Regions from separate parts of the Marinobacter sp. LQ44 genome, predicted to be linked through region 1. Evidence: predicted binding sites of a transcription regulator. Region 1 holds the regulator's gene; the other holds the start of a gene.
What was found. The regulator sigma-54, encoded in region 1, starts transcription at its own class of promoters, with help from an activator protein. The targets are predictions, from matches to a motif close to ANTGGCATNNANNTTGCTNT.
Positions count from the first base shown of each region.

Region 1 (4,348 bases):
CACCAGATCGACCGGCTGATTGTCGATGGCATCGAAGTCGATGCTTTCTTCCAGCGTCATCAGCACCCCGATCACACGGTCCAGCCCTTCCAGGCGGCAGTGGGGTATAGCGATACCCTGGCCGATACCGGTGCTGCCAAGCCGCTCGCGAGAAACCAGATTGTTGAAGATCTCGGTGTCGCTGAGGATTTCATCCTGATGATGAATATGCTCTGCGATGGTTTCCAGTACCCGCTTCTTACTGGAGGCTGGCACTCGGCACAGCGTCAGTTCGGGAGCCAGAATGTTGTCGATGGTCAGGGATGTATCGCTCATGGATCGACTGTGATTCCGTAAAAAAAAGGCTGCGGCCGGTATTCCCCGCCGCAGCTCGTATCATTGAAACACCCGGTAAGGCGGCGCGAAGGGCGCGCTCAGCCGTTGCCGTGCATCCGGTCTACATTCTTTTCTTTGTGCTTGAGGATCTGGCGATCCAGTTTGTCCACCAGCGAATCAATCGCGGCGTACATGTCCTCGCTTTCTGCCTTTGCGTGGATCTCGCCACCGATGACATGCAGGGTGGCTTCGGCCATCTGACGTACCTTCTCAACTTCCAGCGTCACCTGACAGTTGCTGATGTGGTCAAAGTGACGCTCCAGCTTCTCGAACTTGGTGTTGACGTAATCCTTCAGTGCAGGGGTCAGTTCTACGTGATGGCCTGAAATGTTGAGTTGCATAGGCGTCTCCTGTTGTCATCATGCCGGTGTTGCCACCGGGCTGCGTGTCCGGTGCTTCGTGCACCGGCAAAAACATTAAACCAGTCGTTTGCGCTCGTTTGAAGGAGGAATGTGCATGGCCTCCCGGTATTTGGCAACGGTGCGCCGGGCCACATTGATGCCCTGATCTCCAAGCATGGCTGCAATCTTGCTGTCGCTCAACGGCTTTTTTGGAGTTTCTTCTGAAATCAGTTTCTTGATCATCGCACGTATTGCGGTGGAGGAACATTCTCCACCCTCAGCGGTACTGACGTGGCTGGAGAAAAAGTACTTCAGCTCGAAGATACCGCGGGGTGTGTGCATATACTTTTGTGTGGTGACCCGTGAAATGGTGGATTCGTGCATTTCCACGGCCTGCGCAATGTCGGAGAGGATCAGCGGTTTCATTGCTTCCTCCCCCTGGTCCAGGAAACCCTGTTGGTGCTCAACAATCCGGGTGGCGACTTTCAGCAGGGTTTCGTTGCGGCTTTGCAGGCTTTTAATGAACCACTTGGCCTCCTGCAGTTGATCCCGCAGGTAGGTGTTATCAGCACTGCTATCCGCGCGGCGGATCAGCGATGCGTAGCTGGCATTGACCCGAATCCTCGGGGCGATCTCCGGGTTGAGCTCAACTCGCCACCGGCCTTCGTGTTTTCGTACGATGACGTCCGGTATCACGTAATCCGGCTCTGCCCGGTCCACCACGTCGCCCGGGCGGGGGTTGAGGCTGGTAATCAGGGCCAGAACCTCGCGCAGCTGATCTTCCTTGAGTCTGCTGCGGCGCAGCAGTTGCGCGTAATCCCGGTTGCCCAGCAGATGCAGGAACTGGGTAACCACCAAGCGGGCCTGTCGAAGCCAGGGAGTATCTGGTGGCAACTGGTTGAGCTGAATCAGCAGGCATTCCTGCAGGTCGCGGGCAAACACACCCGGCGGGTCGAAATGTTGTAGCCGGTGCAGAACCGCTTCCACTTCGTCCAGTTCCAGGGGGTCTTCTTCGGTTTCATCCTGCAGGCCGGAATGGATTTCCTCAATCGGTGAGGTCAGGTAACCGCGTTCGTCCACTGCGTCCATCAGGGCGTGGGCGATGGCCTGGTCACGTTCGCTCATGGGGGTCAGGTTGAGTTGCCATTCCAGGTGGTCCTGGAGGGTTTCTGCCGGCGAATTGCGGGTTTCGAAATCCGATTCGTTCTCGTCTTCGCCTTTGCTGGCTGGCGCCGGTGCAGACTGGTAGATATCGTCCCAGGCGGTGTCTACGGGCAGGTCGTCGGGGATGTTATCCGGTATGTCGGTTTCTGAAGACCAGTCAGGGCCGTTTTCATTTTCATCCCAGTCAGAGGCGGTCTCGGTGGCCGGTTCATCGTGGTCGGAATCCCGGTCTTTGTGCTCGTCCCGGGTATCGGAGTCCGTATCAGGGGTGTCAGACTGCTCGTCATCCTCGGAGGTTTCCAGCATCGGGTTTGACTCCAGTGCCTGCTGGATTTCCTGCTGGAGGTCGAGGGTGGAAAGCTGAAGCAGGCGAATGGCCTGTTGCAGCTGGGGCGTCATGGTCAGACTCTGGCCCATCTTAAGCTGTAATGAGGCTTTCATAACCATGGCTCAAGATCCATAAATCAAGGGTGTCCCGGTAGTGACCTTGCCTGCTGTCAGGCAAAAAAATTGTTGTACGCTGGTTACTTGCCGCTCACTGGTGTCAGTATAAGCAAGTTCTTTGCCGAGTTTACTTGCTACAGATCATCAAAACAATCAGACCTCGGTCGCCGAGGGTTTTTCTTGCGCTCACAGGTGGAACTCATCGCCCAGATAGACTTCCTTGACCTGCTGATTGGCCAGGATGGCTTCTGCGTTGCCGGAGGCGATGATATGGCCGCCGGAGACGATGTAAGCGTTCTCGCAGATATCTAGGGTTTCCCGCACGTTGTGATCGGTGATCAGCACTCCAATGCCCTTGTCCCGCAAATGCCGAATGATGTGTTTGATGTCACTGACTGAAATCGGATCTACCCCGGCGAAGGGTTCATCCAGCAGAATAAACGCCGGTTCCATGGCCAGCGCCCGGGCGATTTCAACTCGCCGTCGCTCGCCACCGGACAGAGCCATACCCAGGCTGTCCCGGATATGGGTGATGTGAAATTCCTCGAGAAGTTCCTCGAGCTTGGCTTCCCGCTCCGGCCGTTTCATGCCCTTTCGCGTCTCCAGAATGGCCATGATGTTGTCGCGCACGGTCAGTTTTCGGAAAACCGAGGCTTCCTGGGGCAGGTAGCCAATGCCTTTGCGCGCCCGGCCATGCATGGGCAGCGGGGTGATGTCCTGGCTGTCAATGGTGATTCGGCCGCGGTCGGAGGGCACAAGCCCGACAATCATGTAAAAACAGGTGGTTTTGCCGGCGCCGTTAGGGCCGAGCAGGCCAACGATTTCTCCAGACCGGATTTCCAGAGATACATCCAGAACCACTTTTTTCTGTTTGTAGCTTTTTGCCAGGTTGCTGGCCCTGAGAACTGCCATCAGTAACCTATTCGTTTATGGGGTTGCTGGAGCTGCGAGGCTGAATCACCATTTCCACCCGGCCAGAGCTTTCTTCCGAAGGCGTGCCGCCTTCTGCCGTGACCACCCGGCGCACGGTGTCGTATTGAATGATGTCACCTCGGAACACATTGTTGCCTTGTTCAATCACCGCCTGGCGTTCGAAGGTGAGCCGGTTTTCCGCCGCCGACCAGGTGATGGTTCTCGCCCGGGCGTCTGTCATGGCCTCGCCTTCCCGTGCCGGCTGGCGATATCGGGCAGGTTCGCCGCTCGCCTCAATCCGGTTGAGGCCCTCGGGACTTCGATACAGCACCACCCGTTCTGCGTTCAGCTGGGTGGCTCCCTGGACCAGTTCAACGTCGCCGGTGTAGATGGCGGTCCCCTCGGTATCGTCGAGGCGGGCCGAATCGGCGCTAACCTTGATGGGGGTGTCGGAGTCCAGATCAAACGCAGATGCCGGGCCGGCCAGTAGCAGTGCCGCCATTATCGACAACAATCGGTGTGTGAGGTTACCTGACGGTTTCATATTGCCCTTCCACCCGGGAATTGAGTTCCAGTATGCGTTCGTTTACCCAGGCTTTCATGCCATTGGCCTGGGTCACGCCAAACGGTTCGGTAATGGTGACCGGTTGATCGGTGTGTACTGTGCCTTGTCGGTTATCCAGGGTCAGCGATTCGGTCTTCAGGGTGGCTTCCGAGTCGTCGGTTTGCCGGAGCACGACAACGTTGCCTGTCAGAATCACCTGATCATCGTCTTGCCGGAGGCTACCTTCATCCGCTTCGATTATCCATGGTGGGGTAGCCTGTTCACTGAAAATCCTGGCCCTTGGGGCGTTCATGGTGGCGTAGTTGGTGTCGTCAAACTGTTCGATTCGGGGGCTGGATATCGACATCTTCAGGTTGCCTTGTTCGTCCCAGGTTGTGTAGCGGCCCTCGATAATAAAACTGTCGGGTTCCGACGGGCCCCTGAGTTCCGCTGCATCGCCCCGCACATTCTCACCTTCCTCGTCCTGCCACATCAGGAAGACAGTGGCGAGAGCCGTGACCGCCAGTGCCAGGGTTCTCGCCAAGGGTTTGCGGGCGATGTTTGACAG
Region 1 is NZ_CP014754.1:1,040,560-1,044,907, reverse strand. Features, by position in the region: gene ptsN (PTS IIA-like nitrogen regulatory protein PtsN) at 1-315, opposite strand, end outside; gene hpf (ribosome hibernation promoting factor) at 414-716, opposite strand; gene ASQ50_RS04870 (RNA polymerase factor sigma-54) at 792-2,321, opposite strand; gene lptB (LPS export ABC transporter ATP-binding protein) at 2,511-3,236, opposite strand; gene lptA (lipopolysaccharide transport periplasmic protein LptA) at 3,244-3,780, opposite strand; gene lptC (LPS export ABC transporter periplasmic protein LptC) at 3,764-4,348, opposite strand, start outside.

Region 2 (4,348 bases), 1.1 Mb from region 1:
CGGCAGCAGGCAACAGGATATCGGCAAACGCCGTGGTATCGGTCTGGGCCACGCAGTCTGACACTATAAGCGTCTCGCATCGCGCCAGGGCCTCCCTGACCCGGGCGTTGTCGGGCAGGCTGACCGCAGGATTGGTGCCCATCACCCAGAGCACCCGGATGTCACCCCGATGAACGGCTTCAAACAGATCCACCGCCTTATAGCCCGGTCCCGCTGCCAGTTTCTCACTGTGCCAGAAGTCGGCAACCCGTTGCACCGCGCCGGGCGTGTCGTAATCCATATGGGCCGCCAGGGTGTTGGCCAGACCGCCCACTTCCCGCCCACCCATGGCATTGGGTTGACCGGTGAGCGAAAGCGGACCGGCGCCGGGCCGGCCAACACGCCCCGTGGCCAGGTGGCAGTTGATAATAGCGTTGGCTTTGTCGGTGCCAGCCACCGACTGATTGATGCCCTGGGAAAAGGCGGTGACTGTTCGATCGGTCTCGGCAAACCACCGATAGAAGCGTTCCACATCCGCAGCCCGAAGGTCACATCCGCGGGCGACCGCCATTATCGAGGGCGCACAGGCGCGGGCCACACTCAGAGTTTCCTCGAATCCGTTGCAATGCTGTTCCAGGTACTGTGTGGCCAGGGCTCCGTGTTCATGCAGCCAAACCAGCAAGCCATTGAACAGCAGGGTGTCGGTGCCCGGCCGCAGTTGCAGGTGCAGGTCAGCCATCTCTGTGGTTGCGGTTTGCCTTGGGTCAATGGCTACCACTTTGCGCCCGGGCCGGTGGGACGCTTTTATCCGCTGGTAAAGCACCGGATGCGTCCAGGCGGCATTACTGCCCGCCAGCACCAGCAAGTCCGCCAGCTCGAGGTCCTCATAGCAGCCGGGCACGCAGTCCTCACCAAACGCCCTCTTGTGGGCTGCCACGGCAGACGACATGCACAACCGGGAATTGGTATCCACGTGCGGGGTGCCAATAAAGCCCTTGGCCAGCTTGTTGGCGATGTAATAGTCCTCTGTGAGCAGCTGCCCAGACAGGTAAAAAGCCACAGACTCCGGGCCATGGTCTCTGACCGACACACGGATGGCCTCAGCTACCCGGTCAATGGCCTCCGACCACTCAACGTTGTGCCCTGCCACACGAGGGGCCAGCAACCGGTCGTGTCCGGTCACGGTCTCATGCAACGCCGAGCCTTTGACACAAAGCCGGCCCTTATTGGCCGGGTGCCCTACATCGCCCTGAACGGCGTCAGGTTTCGCCAGAACACCACAGCCCACACCGCAATAAGGGCAGGTGGTGGCGGTACTTCCGGGAGTGGTTCGGCGGTTTTTCATGATCAATCCTCTGCTTTACCCATAAAAAAGCCCGCCATCCGGGGTCTGTTTCCAGAGCCGGGGCGGGCTTCTTTGCCAAAATTGTCTGTTTTATGGAAAGCAATAACGGGGCCAGCGATTGCCAAAACAGCACTTGCCCGGCCGGCCTTGTGGCAACGCCCGGGCTACGGCCTTGTTCAGCAGATCCATCGGCTCCGGCAGGCCGGGATACACTTCTGCCTTGAGGTTTCACATTGGTGCGAAATCGCTCAGGTTGCACCAAAAACAGACCGGGCTCGATTGGCGTTTTCCTCGCTCAACACGGAATGGAATATCAAGCCTTTGAAAACTATGAATATTAAAAAATGGCACGGCTTATGCTGAGGTAACAGCGAACCATCAAGACATCACATCTCTCGTTCTAAGGCATTGGCGCCTGCTCTCCGGAAACGGAGGGTGGGCGTTTTTTTTGTGCGCCAGAAAAGAGAGACACAGAGAGGTAACAGCATGAACACACGCCGTCATCAACTCAGAGGCTTGCTCACCGCCGCGCTGATCGGGCTGAGCACACTGGCCCAGGCGAGCATCGGGCCAGCAGAGAAGCCAGACCTGAAACTGGGCTTCATCAAACTCACCGATATGGCACCCCTGGCGGTTGCCTGGGAGCAAGGCTACTTCCTGGACGAAGGCCTGTTCGTGGAACTGGAAGCCCAGGCCAACTGGAAAGTGCTGCTGGACCGGGTGATCACCGGCGAGCTGGACGGTGCCCACATGCTGGCCGGCCAGCCTCTGGGCGCGTTCATTGGCTATGGCACTCAGGCCAACATCATTACCGCCTTCAGCATGGACCTCAACGGCAACGCGATTACCGTGTCCAACGCGGTGTGGGACACCATGAAGCCCCACCTGGACATGGATGGCGACAAACCCGCCCACCCGATCTCCGCGAGCGCACTGAAACCGGCGGTGGAGCAATCCCTGAGCAAAGGCGAGCGGTTCCGGATGGGCATGGTGTTCCCGGTGTCCACCCATAACTACGAACTCCGCTACTGGCTGGCGGCCGGTGGCCTGAATCCCGGCTTCTACGCCCCACAACGGGGTGATACCAGTGGCACCTTGCAGGCCGATGTTCATCTGTCCGTTACCCCGCCGCCGCAAATGCCGGCGACCATGGAAGCCGGCACCATTCAGGGCTACTGCGTGGGCGAACCCTGGAACCAGCAGGCGGTATTCAAGGGGATTGGCGTGCCGGTTATAACCGATTATGAGATCTGGCCAAACAACCCTGAGAAAGTCTTTGGTGTGACCGAGACCTGGGCAGAGAAGCATCCCAATACCCACCTTCGGTTGTTACGGGCACTGATCCGCGCGGCTTACTGGCTGGATGAAAACGACAACGCAAATCGCCAGGAAGCGGTAGAGCTGCTTTCACGCTCCAGCTACGTGGGCGCAGACAAAAACGTGATCGCCAACTCTATGACCGGCACGTTCGAATACGAGAAAGGGGATGTGCGGGAGGTTCCGGACTTCAACGTGTTCTTCCGCTATCACGCCACTTACCCCTATCCCTCGGATGCCATCTGGTACCTGACCCAGATGCGCCGGTGGGGCCAGATTCCGGACGCCAAGCCGGATGACTGGTACATGCAGACCGCAGCCAGGGTATACCGGGGTGATCTGTATGCTCAGGCCGCACAGTCACTGATCGATGATGGCGTGATGAATGCCAGTGACTTCCCGGACTTTGACGCCGAGAACTTTGAACGCCCCTACCAGGGCGAGCTGATTGACGGTGTGCCTTTCACTCCTCGCGAACCGAACGCTTACATAGACCGCTTTGAGATCGGGCTGAAAGGCACCGAGACACCGTAAGGGGGGCACAACATGAGCACTTTAAGCATAAGAATTGGCCAGTCGATGGCCGCCAGGAGCCGCAACCTGCTCGCCCGGCTGAGCCCGAATGAATTGTTGGCGGCCGGCAAACAGACTTTGCTGCCCTTGATCGGAATTCTGGTGTTTCTGGGATTCTGGCATCTGGCAGCGCCCCAGGTGCAGACGTCCCTTGGTGCTTTCCCAGGGCCAGCTCAGGTCTGGGAGCAGGCGGGGCAACTCTGGCAAGAGCACGCCAACCAGCGGGAACGCGCCAGCCAGTTCATCGCCATGCAGGAGCAGCGTAATGCCAGGATTCTGGCTGACAACCCGGAGGCGGAGGTGCGGATCCGGTCTTATCCCGGCGCACCCACTTTTATCGATCAGATCGGTACCAGCCTGGTCACGGTGTTGTCTGGATTTGCCCTGGCCACGCTGATTGCGGTGCCCCTGGGAATTGTGTTCGGTCTTAACCGGTATTTTCAGGCGGCGGTCAATCCGCTGATCCAGATCTTCAAGCCGGTGTCGCCCCTGGCCTGGCTGCCACTGGTGACCATGGTGGTGTCTGCCACGTACGTGAGTGATGACCCGATGTTCCAGAAGTCGTTTCTGACGTCGATGATCACGGTCACCCTTTGCAGCCTGTGGCCGACGCTGATCAATACCAGCGTTGGCGTGGCCGCGGTGAATCCGGACCTGCTGAATGTGTCGAAGGTGCTGAAGCTGTCGTTCTGGACCCACGTTCGCAAGGTGGTGCTGCCTTCATCGGTACCGATGATTTTTACCGGGTTGCGGGTGTCTCTGGGTATTGCCTGGATGGTGCTGATTGCGGCGGAGATGCTGGCGCAGAGTCCCGGGCTTGGGAAGTTTGTGTGGGATGAGTTTCAGAATGGCAGCAGCCAGTCGTTGAGTCGGATCATGGTGGCGGTGCTGGCCATCGGGTTTATCGGGTTTTTGCTGGATCGGGTGATGTTGTTGATTCAGAAGAAGGTGGCCTGGAATGAGTAGCCAACACTCACCCACTGCTGCGTTTAACCTAGAAATCTCAAACGGCGGAGCATGCCGCACCGGGTGGGTAGTGCCTCCCGGGACACGCGGCGAGTACATCCATGTACGCTCCGCAAAAACATCCATGTTTTTGAGGGTCCCGGGAGGCACTACCCACCCGGCGCTCGT
Region 2 is NZ_CP014754.1:2,150,047-2,154,394, forward strand. Features, by position in the region: gene ASQ50_RS09995 (nitrate reductase) at 1-1,324, opposite strand, end outside; gene ASQ50_RS10000 (CmpA/NrtA family ABC transporter substrate-binding protein) at 1,811-3,175, shown strand; gene ASQ50_RS10005 (ABC transporter permease) at 3,188-4,180, shown strand.
Region 2: ASQ50_RS10000 (CmpA/NrtA family ABC transporter substrate-binding protein) is a predicted target of sigma-54. The motif match lies at 1,603-1,622, and genes of this name have one in related genera.